2 regions of the Mixta hanseatica genome follow, and region 1 is predicted to be linked to the other one. Evidence: predicted binding sites of a transcription regulator. Region 1 holds the regulator's gene; the other holds the start of a gene.
The links. The regulator CRP, encoded in region 1, controls carbon source genes, mostly activating them, when cyclic AMP is high. The targets are predictions, from matches to a motif close to ATGTGANNNNNNTCACAT.
Positions count from the first base shown of each region.

Region 2: a site for CRP is predicted at 3,813-3,830, ahead of K6958_RS18255 (nucleoside-specific channel-forming protein Tsx). Genes of this name have one in related genera too.

Region 1 covers NZ_CP082904.1:405,269-410,945, reverse strand. Annotated here, with positions in the region: gene K6958_RS01835 (hydrolase) at 1-986, shown strand, start outside; gene K6958_RS01830 (YheU family protein) at 990-1,211, shown strand; gene K6958_RS01825 (phosphoribulokinase) at 1,335-2,204, shown strand; gene crp (cAMP-activated global transcriptional regulator CRP) at 2,509-3,141, shown strand; gene K6958_RS01815 (YccS/YhfK family putative transporter) at 3,203-5,278, shown strand; gene argD (bifunctional acetylornithine/succinyldiaminopimelate transaminase) at 5,309-5,677, opposite strand, start outside.
Region 2 covers NZ_CP082904.1:3,835,149-3,840,825, reverse strand. Annotated here, with positions in the region: gene K6958_RS18265 (OprD family outer membrane porin) at 44-1,342, opposite strand; gene K6958_RS18260 (histidine phosphatase family protein) at 1,474-2,274, opposite strand; gene K6958_RS18255 (nucleoside-specific channel-forming protein Tsx) at 2,736-3,605, opposite strand; gene K6958_RS18250 (TetR family transcriptional regulator) at 4,049-4,630, shown strand; gene K6958_RS18245 (helix-turn-helix transcriptional regulator) at 4,642-4,998, shown strand; gene K6958_RS18240 (con-10 family general stress protein) at 5,326-5,508, shown strand.

The DNA.
Region 1 (5,677 bases):
GCTTTTTTCACAGTCAGGAATCCTTTATTCCCCTGAAAGGACTGCATAATCCGCATCTGCAAACGGTGCTGCCGCGCCTGTTTCGCCGTCGGGTCTATTTGCGTCCTCACTGGCAGCGCCTTGAACTGCCCGACGGGGATTTTATCGATCTGGCCTGGAGCGAAGATCCGATGCAGGCGCGCCACAAGCCGCGCGCGGTGTTGTTTCATGGGCTGGAGGGAAGCTTCCATAGCCCCTATGCGCACGGTCTGCTGCAGGCCTGGCAACGCCGCGGCTGGCTGGGGGTGGTGATGCACTTTCGCGGCTGTAGCGGCGTCCCCAACCGCATGGGCCGCATCTATCATTCAGGAGAAACCGAAGATGCCAGCTATTTTTTACGCTGGCTGCAAACCACGCTGGGCCATGCGCCGACGGCCGCGGTCGGCGTCTCGCTGGGCGGCAATATGCTGGCCTGCTTGCTGGGTCAGCAGGGCGATGACTGTCCGCTGGATGCCGCCGTTGCCGTCTCTGCGCCGCTGATGCTGGAACCCTGTAGCGCTAAGCTTGAACAGGGATTCTCCCGCGTCTATCAGCGCTATTTGTTAGGCCAGCTCAAGCTTAATGCCCGGCGCAAGCTACAGGCCTGGCCCGGCACGCTGCCGATTGACCTGCCGCAGCTGGAGGCGCTAAAGCGCCTGCGTGATTTCGATGATGCGATCACCGCGCGCGCTCACGGTTTCGCCGATGCCGGTGATTATTATCGGCGCGCCAGCGCCATGCCGCTGCTGCCCGACGTACGTAAACCGCTGTTAATTATTCACGCTAAGGACGATCCATTTATGACCGATGAGGTGATTCCCGATCTAACGCGGTTACCTGCTAACATTGAATATCAACTGACGGAATATGGCGGCCATGTCGGTTTTGTCGGCGGGACGTTGCGCCGTCCGCAAATGTGGCTGGAGCAGCGTATTCCGCAATGGCTATCACCTTATCTGGATAACTAAGCTGTGATTATTCCCTGGCAAGATCTCTCTCCGGAAACCCTGGATAACCTGATTGAAGCTTTCGTGCTGCGCGAGGGCACCGACTATGGCGAGCAGGAACGTTCGCTGGCGGAAAAGGTGGAAGATGTCCGTCGCCAGCTGAAAAGCGGCGAAGCCGTGCTGGTCTGGTCGGAGCTGCATGAAACGGTAAACATTATGCCGCGCGGGCAGTTTCGCGGCGAATAGCGCTGCGGCTCGCTCTGTGCGGCCTGTCACATTAACAGGTGGTGACGGGCGCGCACGGTAATGACACTGCAGGCCGAAACGTGTTAACAATGCTCATCGCCCGATTTTACCCAGAGAGTATTTATGTCAGCCAGACATCCGATTATCGCGGTGACCGGCTCCAGCGGAGCGGGAACCACCACCACCAGTCTTGCCTTTCGTAAAATTTTTCAGCAGCTTAACCTGCACGCTGCCGAGCTGGAAGGTGACAGTTTCCATCGCTATACGCGCCCGGAAATGGATATGGCGATCCGCAAGGCGCGCGATCTGGGCCGGCACATCAGCTACTTCGGACCGGAGGCCAACGACTTCGGCCTGCTGGAACAGACCTTTGTTGAATATGGCGAAAGCGGCCGCGGCCAGTCGCGTAAATATCTGCATACCTATGACGAAGCGGTGCCGTGGAATCAGGTGCCCGGCACCTTTACGCCGTGGCAGCCGCTGCCGGAACCCACGGATATCCTGTTTTATGAAGGGTTGCACGGCGGCGTCGTCACGCCACAGCATAACGTGGCGGAAAAGGTGGATTTGCTGGTTGGCGTGGTGCCTATCGTCAATCTGGAGTGGATTCAAAAACTGGTACGCGATACCAGCGAACGCGGCCACTCACGCGAAGCGGTAATGGATTCGGTGGTGCGCTCAATGGAAGATTATATTAACTACATCACGCCGCAATTTTCCCGCACCCATCTCAACTTTCAGCGCGTGCCCACCGTGGACACGTCGAATCCCTTTGCCGCGCGCGCGATCCCCTCGCTGGATGAAAGCTTTGTAGTAATCCATTTCCGCGGCCTGGAAGATATTGATTTCCCCTATCTTCTGGCGATGCTGCAGGGTTCGTTTATTTCACATATCAATACGTTGGTGGTGCCCGGCGGGAAAATGGGGCTGGCAATGGAATTGATTATGCTGCCGTTAGTGAAACGCCTGATTGAAGGCAAAAAAATCGAATAATCTGCCTATTCTCTGTCTTCAGATAAGTAAGCGAATTGCCTGCCTGGGCTTTCAACAGCTAAACGGCAATTGTCCGATTCAGCACAAGCTGAAGCGAGACAACAGGAGACAGTAAGATAAAGCTGTGCTACAAACAAAGCTGTAATATTTTCGTTCGATGAAACGAGAACGGGACGACTGCACGCCCTTAAGCCTCGCAGTTGCCTGCATAATTTCCAGCAGGAAACGCTTGAAGATTTCAACGCCTGACAGGGAAAACTGCCCCCTGTATTTAGGGCACGATTACAACAGAGGATAATAGCGAATGGTTCTCGGCAAACCGCAAACAGACCCTACACTCGAATGGTTCCTGTCACATTGCCATATTCACAAATATCCATCAAAAAGCACGTTGATTCATCAGGGTGAAAAGGCCGAGACGCTCTATTACATCGTAAAAGGTGCGGTTGCGGTACTGATCAAGGATGAAGAAGGCAAAGAGATGATCCTTTCCTATCTTAACCAGGGTGATTTCATTGGCGAGCTTGGCCTGTTTGAAGAAGGCCAGGAACGTAGTGCATGGGTACGAGCGAAAACCGCCTGTGAAGTAGCCGAAATTTCGTACAAAAAATTCCGTCAGCTGATTCAGGTGAATCCTGACATTTTGATGCGTCTCTCTTCACAGATGGCGCGTCGCCTACAGGTAACTTCAGAGAAAGTAGGCAATTTAGCTTTCCTTGACGTTACCGGCCGCATTGCCCAAACGCTGCTTAACCTTGCCAAACAGCCGGATGCGATGACGCACCCGGACGGGATGCAAATCAAGATTACCCGTCAGGAGATCGGCCAGATCGTTGGCTGCTCACGCGAGACGGTAGGTCGTATTCTGAAAATGCTGGAAGATCAAAATCTGATCTCCGCGCACGGTAAAACGATTGTCGTTTACGGCACCCGTTAAGCTACGCTGAAGACACGGCGTGATGCCTGGCATCACGCCGTGTCTATTTTGGTGATGTAGTATGTGGCGGAGAATTATTTACCATCCCGAAGTGAACTACGCGCTGCGTCAAACGCTGGTGCTCTGTTTACCGGTAGCCTTTGGCTGGTTGCTGGGCGATTTACAAAAAGGGCTACTCTTCTCGCTGGTTCCCGCCTGCTGCAATATTGCCGGTCTGGATACGCCGCATCGGCGTTTCTTTAAGCGCCTTATCGTTGGCGGTGCGCTGTTTGCTTTTAGCAGTTTCCTGCTTCAATGGCTATCGTTACAGCAGGTGCCGCTACCCGTTACGCTGTTCGCCATGGCGTTAGTACTGGGCGTGACCGGGGAAATCGGTCCGCTTCATGCCCGCCTGCTGCCCGCTTCATTGATTGCCGCCATTTTTACCCTCGGTCTGGTGGGCAATATGCCCATCTGGGGACCGCCGCTGCTCTATATCGGCGGCACCTTCTGGTATGGGCTGTTTAACTGGTTCTGGTTCCGGCTGTGGAAAGAGCAGCCTATGCGCGAAACGCTCAGCCTGCTGTACCACGAACTGGCGGATTACTGCGAAGCGAAATATACCCTGCTAACGCAGCTTACCGATCCGGAAAAAGCGCTGCCGCCGCTGCTGGCGCGTCAGCAAAAAGCCGTCGATCTGATTAATACCTGTTATCAGCAAATGCATATGCTGGCCGCCAACCGCGATCACAGCCATCGCCATCTGATGCGTGCGTTTCAGGTCGCGCTCGATCTGCAGGAGCATATCGCTGTCAGCCTGCATCAGCCGCAGGAAGTACAAAAGCTGGTAGAGCAAAGCCATGCGGAAGCGGTGATCCGCTGGAATGCACAAACTATTGCCGCACGGCTGCGCGAACTGGCGGACGACCTGCTTTATCATCGGCTGCCGTCACGTTTCACAATGGAAAAGCCGCTGCTGGGTCTGGAAAAAATTGCGCGTCAGCATCCGGAAAATCCGGTCGGCCACTTCTGTTATTACCATTTCAGCCGCATCGCCCGTGTGCTGCGTACTCAACGTCCGCTCTATCGACGCGACCTGATGGCCGATCGCCAGCGTCAGCTGCCGCTGCTTCCCGCCCTGCGCAGCTATCTGTCACTGAAATCCTCTGCCCTGCGTACCGCGGCACGCTTTGCGGTGATGCTGGTGTTCGGCAGCGTGCTGGCGCTAACCTTTAACGTGCCGAAGCCGTGGTGGATTTTAATGACGATTATGTTTGTCAGCCAGAACGGCTACAGCGCCACGCGCGTGCGTATCCAACACCGAGCGCTCGGTACGCTGGCCGGGTTGATTATTGCCGCGGCAGCGCTGCACTTTGCGGTGCCGGAGTCATTAGTGCTGGTGATCATGTTGGCGATTACTCTGGTCAGCTATCTGTTTATCCGTAAATATTATGGCTGGGCGACCATCGGTTTTACCCTTACCGGCGTCTATTCACTGCAGCTGCTGTCGCTGAACGGCGCGCATTTTCTGCTGCCGCGCCTGATGGATACGCTGATGGGGTGTTGCATCGCTTTTGGCGGCATGGTCTGGCTATGGCCGCAATGGCAAAGCGGGCTATTGCGGCAGAATGCGCATGATGCACTGGAAGCCTATCAGGAAGCGTTACAAATGCTGCTGGGAAATGAGGCGTCGCCGCAGAAGCTGGCCTGGCAGCGGGTACGGGTGAATCAGGCGCACAACGCGCTGTTTAATTCCCTGAGTCAGGCGATGCAGGAACCCGCCTTTAATACGCGATATCTGAAGGATATGAAACTTTGGGTCACGCACAGCCAGTTTATTGTTGAGCATATTAACGCGATGACCATTCTGGCGCGCGAGCACACCATGCTGCCTCCTACGCTGGCGCAAAGCTATCTGCAATCGTGCGAAATTGCGCTGCAGCGCTGCCAGCAGCGGCTGGCCTACGACGGACCTGGCCAGCAGACCAATATTCTGGAAGCGCAATCAGACAATCAGGAAGGGCCGACAACCATTATGGAGCGCCACGTAAAGCGTATCCTTGAGCACCTTTCCGTGATGCATACTATTTCGTCACTGGCATGGAGCCAGCGGCCGCACCATGGCAAATGGCTGGTGCGCCGCCTACGGAAAAGATAAGCGCGCCCTTGCCGCGGGCGCGCCCCTGAATCAGGCCGGATTCAACACCTTATCGGCGGCCCTGGCCAGACGCGCCATACCCTCGCCAATATCCGCCAGCGGAATAACCAGCGAAGGCGCAAAGCGCAGCACATCGCTGCCCGCAGTTAAAATCATCAGCCCTTCGGCCGCAGCGGCGTTAAGAATATCGCGCGCTTTGCCCTTATGCTGCGGCTGAAGCTCCGCCCCGATCAGCAATCCCTTACCGCGAATTTCGCTGAACAGATCCAGTTTGGCGTTAATCGCTTCCAGCGCCTCAACAAAACGTTGACGCCGCTGTTCAATGCCGTCCAGTACCCATGGCGTATTGATCGTATCCAACGCTGCTTCCGCCACGGCGCAGGCCAGCGGATTACCGCC
Region 2 (5,677 bases), 870 kb from region 1:
GATAGTTGATTATAAACCCTTCATTATTCTCTTCCGCCACGCTTTACAGCAGCTTAAAGCGGTAATCAATAATCAATTCGCCTGACAGCGTATGCGAACGGCTGTAGTCGCCGTTATGCAGCAGCGGCGTGCGGCCTGTATTCTTGTAAGACCAGCCCGGACCAAACATCACCCATACGCTAAGGTCTTTCAGCGCCGGATGTGATGGCGACCAACGGCTGTAAAGACTGATCTCTCCGCTCAGTATATTTAATCCCTGGTAACGAATATTGCCGGCATTAGCCGCTACGCCGGCCAGCAGTTCTGGCGTGAACTGATAATCGGTCATAGTGGCGACCATCAGTTCTTTATCACGCATGTAATCGTCGCCGGCGCTGGCCATAGAGATAAAGTTGCCGAAGGAGTGGCGACTCATATGACGTGGATAGAAGCCCACCGCATCTTTTTTCTCTGCCTGGGTATAGCCCAGCCCCCAGCGGGAACGGAACTTATTCTGCTTCCAGCTCATTTCCAGCGCGTAATGATTGGCGCCGCGATCAAAATCGCGCCGCTGCGCGGGCATCGCACGATAAGTCTCAAGCGCACGGGTCAGATAAAGCTGACTAGCCACGGAGAGATGTGGCGTAACGTCACCGCTGAGAAAAAGCTGCTGCCGACGCAGATAACCATCACTCTCGCCTATGCCGTACTTCAGCGTTAGGCCGTCGCCGCTATAAATGATTTCACCGGTGGCGATATGATCGATATCCTTACCGTTATTGGTTTTAAAATGCACCTGTTGCGGCGAGCTGCGATCGATAGAACGGCTGACGTATGCGGCGCGCAACCGCATATCGCCGAGGTCGGCAACACCATTCCAGCCAAGGTAGGTGATGGGAGAGAGACGCAGGGATGTGTTAATCACGCCAAAATTGGGCAGGCTTTCCCAACCGCCATGCATTTCGCTTTTCAGCTTATCGTCGCCCAACTTCAGCTTAACGTAGCGCTGGCCGAATTTGCTAAAGCCCTGCGCGTTGCCTTTTTTGTTCTCCTGGCCCGCCTTATACAGGATGCCGCGCGTATCAAAAAAATCGCTGGCACCCAGTTTAACCGCACCATAGTAAGAGAGATCGAAACCGATAAGATCGGCAAAGTAGCCTGACTTATAGTCCAGCGTCAAACCCTGTCCCCAGGCGGCATGTACGGTTTTAGGATTGGCGGCGTCCTCTTTCAGGTATTTCCAGTAATTACGTAGCGAAAGCGTCAGTGAACTGTCGCTAAAAAAGGGATCGCTTAATAATGGATGCGATAATGCGTTATTGTTATCCTGCGCCAGGCTAAGCGCAGGAAATATTAATGCCATAACAGCCATGTTTTTTATTTTCATATTCCCCTCGATAGTCTTAATAAAAGGCAAGGGCGTATCAGCCCTGATAAAATAGCGATAATTGAAATTTTTATTATTACGTCAGGCAGAGCCGTTAATGCGAAGTCTTAACGCGTTGGCAGTAATGTTTTTTTACCTGCTTCAATATATTTCATAGTGCCGATTTCAGTAACTTCGATTTTTCCTTGATGATAAACCACCTTCACCACCGCCGAGTTGGGCAACGGCTTATTCTTTTGTGGATTATCGGTCAGATCGGAAATCATAATTTGCAGGGCCGTGCCGGATGAAATAGCCAATATATTTTTTTGATGTGACATAAGCGCGTTATTAATAATGGTATGCAGCGCGGCCTGGGTCCTCTGCTTTATCTGCTGATAGCTTTCCGTCATCCCGGAGGGATCGGCGCTGGCCAGGGCGTTCATTGACGCTTCTACTGTTAACGTGCCAGCCTTCATGCGCGAGAACAGTACATCAGGGCCGCTAAATCCTAGCTGACGGGCGCCAGCGGCGGCCATGTCCCGGTTAAAACCGCCCTCGAAGCTGCCGAAGCAGGCTTCACGCAGGCCGCTTAACTCGTTCAGTTGATAATGTTTAACGCCCAGTTGTCGCACGATAATTCCCATCGTCTCACGCTGTCGTCCGGCATCGCTGGAATAAAAGGCGTCAAACGTGACGCCTTTTAGCCCGGCGCCAAGGTATTCCGCTACGCGTTTACCGTCGGAGGTTAACGGAGAATCAGCCCATCCCTGCACGCGATCCAGCGTGTTTAATAATGTTTTGCCATGACGAACGAACCAAATAGTGACAGGTTCTTCATTGCTCTTTTCAGGCGCTGGCACCTTTTCCGCACTGAAAACCGTGGCGCTGCTTAATATTAATAATGAAGCAAAAATTAACTTTATCATTTTATCTTCCTGATTAACGTCTGTCGTTATGCAATACACATAAAAAAACCCACCTTGTATGCCGCGCTAAAAGACGTATTAAACGCTGCGCGAAATAAAGGTAGGTTTTGCCTGTTGAAAACAGTGACAATCCATATTGCCGCTACGCTAACACAGCTTATTTGGAAAGCGAAAGGGCAATAATTTTATTATGGTCGACAATGTGACTTGCTTCATATTTAAAGCGCTGAACAAAATGCACTTTTAATTAGCGGTGTTACTTGATGGAAACGTTTTTAAATTTGCTAATTGATGCGTTTGTATTGCGCTGAGTTAATCACGTCCGTTCGCGGCAACGTGGCGTATTAAGCGATGGCTATGGCGACAGCAGAGGGAAATGGGCGATGATAAGCAGGAGAAGATAAGCATGCGCTAATACAATGAACGCGGGGCAGAAGTCAGCGGCTTCTGCCCCGGCATGATTAGAAGTTGTAACCTACCACCAGGTAGTAACCCCAGCCGGTCGATTTCACTTCAAACGGACCGTCGCCAAAGTTCAGGTTAGCGCCATCCGCCCACTGTCCGCCGTTATGGAAGTATCGCGCCACCACCGAGTAGTGCCAGTGGTCGTAGCCCAGCGCCAGAATATGGCTGGAAGCGATAGAGTTGCTGGCACGAGATGCGCCTGGCGTTTTATCCGCCAGATCGGAACCCCAGTCAAAGTTGGTGAAACCGATATAGCTCAGGTTGCCGCCCCACAGGGTGGTAATCGGCAGGAAGTATTTCACCTTAAAGCGATAGCCATCCCAGCTGTTTTCATTCGCTGCGCCATAGTTTTCCCACTGATATTTGGCGTAGACGTTAAGCGATAGTCCCAGTTTGGTATGGGTATCGATATCGGTGCCGAGACCCATATACCAGGTATTTTGACGGTTGTTGCTGTCGCGGCCCATGTCGTAAACGTAGTTGTTGGCAAAATACCACTCTTTGAATGGGCCGAAGCTCAGATCGGTGCCGGTCAGTTTATCGATGGAGAAGCGTGGTTCAATTTCCAAAAACAGCGGAGAACCATTATCCCAGATACCCTGCTGATAGCTGTTTGCCGCGCCGAAGAAATTAGGAATATCCAGGTAGCCGTAAAAATCAAACCAGTCTTTATGGGCAAAGGCTTCATATTCCAGATAAACGTCATTGTTCAGATGCGGTCCGAAGCGGGTATGGTTGCTGCCTACCACATTAACGCTCTGATGCCACCAGTCGGATACATAGGTCGCATCGTTGCTTTGCGCCTGAGAAGTGACGCTGTATGACGCTGCCAACAGCGCGCCTGCCATCAACATTTTATTTTTCATTGGTTACCACATGCTTAAAGGCCTCTCTGCTGAGTCAGAGAAGGCCGAGAATCAGTGTCCACTGCTGGACGGTATGTTGTTATATGCCATTCCGGGGAAGACGTACGGGTACGTCGCGGCAGCCCGCATAGGTTGCCTGTATCCTGCGGATAGAAAATAGATATTGCTCACGTTTGTCAAAGTTTGTTTCATTTTGATTCAATCGTTTTGTGATGCAGATCACGATCAAACGTTGTATGTTTAAAAAAACCGTCATATAGCGCGTTTTTGCTGGCAGGCAATCGCTTCCGTCATGAAGGCAAACGATTATCCTCGTAAGCGATGGTAATAAAAGGATCAAGTGAATGTGTCAGACTATTTTGAACGGATGTTCAGAAAAAATATTGAACGTGCGTTCAAAACCATGCAAACTGGCAGCCGTTCAACAATTACAGGACAAAGGAATGGGCTACTTAAAAGCGGATGTGCGGGCAGAGCTATTATTGAATGCCGCAATCAAAGTGATGCAAAGCGAAGGATACGCTGCGGTTACCGCACGTAAGGTTGCTCAGGAGAGCGGGGCGGCGGTTGGGCACATCAACCGCCATTTCGCCTCTTTAAGTGAATTAAAATGCCAGGCTTTTCTCGCTATCGTTCATGAGAAATCGGCGGAGCATAAAGCGGCCAGCGAAGCATTAAGCGGCACAGAAGCCGTGCTGGCGTTGCTGGGCGGCTGCAATAAAAAAACGCGCGATATTGAAATTTGGCGTGAGGTTTCGGTACTGGCCCATCAGGATCGTGCGCTGCATGAAATTTTTAAGTACGCGCTTAATCTCTGGCACGGCATGCTCAACGACGTCATCAAGAAAAATCAACTGCGTTGCCATGATACCGCACCGGCCACCACCTGGCGTTTGATTGCGCTGGTGCTGGGACAGGATTTGCTGGCTATGCACCGCGTGATCGACAGTGATGAAAGCGTGCTGCGCTCTAATTTACTTCATCTTATCCGGCTGGAATTACAGCCCGATACCTCTGCAACATAAGGAAGAACATCATGAGCGTAAGCGCGGCAAGCGAAAAGATGTTTACCTACGGTGTGATCCGTGAACTGATGCGCTGGATTGAAAGCAATCCGCATCGTCGTATCACCGTCGATGACTGCGCAGAAAAAACCGGCTATTCGAAATGGTATCTTCAGCGTTATTTTCACGCGGTTACCGGGAAAACGCTGGCGGCTTACTGCCGCGAAAAGCGCCTGGTCGCCTCAGCGCGTATGCTGGTGGAAGACAATGTCACGATTGAATATGTCGCGGTACAGCATGGTTTTTCCTCCCATGATACTTTTCATAAGACGTTTGTGCGTCATTACGGCATGACGCCCGGCGAATTCCGCCAGAAGTGCCGTGAATAATTGATGGCTAGTAATGGCTGGCCTGATAAAAAATAAAATTCATCCTTATTTCCTTGCCATAAAATATCCCTGCCTGGTGCATATTACCGCTTCGTTTGTTATCAAAAGCGCGCATATTTAATATTTGCATCGGATTGTAATTAAGTTTTTCAAGTTTGACGATTTTTCTTGTTCTTCTTTTTAATTTCATTAACTTATTGCCGCTGCGCTTGCCGTTTGCGTTTTTTCGCTGGTCAACTAGATTTATACCCGTAGTCGCGAATATTCTTTTCCATTACTGAAGTACTGGACAAGGATATTATTTACGGAATAACGAGGAGATATACTATGACTCAGCATCGTGGCAATCCGGGTAATTTCGCCGAAGACCGTGAGAAGGCTTCTGAAGCCGGTAAAAAAGGCGGTCAGCATAGCGGCGGTAATTTCAAGAATGACCGTGAAAAAGCCTCTGAAGCAGGCAAAAAAGGCGGCCAAAACAGCCACGGCGGCGGTCGTCCTTCCGGCAGCTAACAGGTTAGCGGGTTAATCCGTCATTTATCGCCTCCGATGCGCTTGGCAAAGTGCGTCGGGGGTTTATTATTTTCTGGCTCTTGTCTTTGGCACTAATCTGAATATCTCCAGTCTCTGCTTTATATCGCATTAACAAAAACATAACGCAAATTTTTTTGCGTTAGGGTTG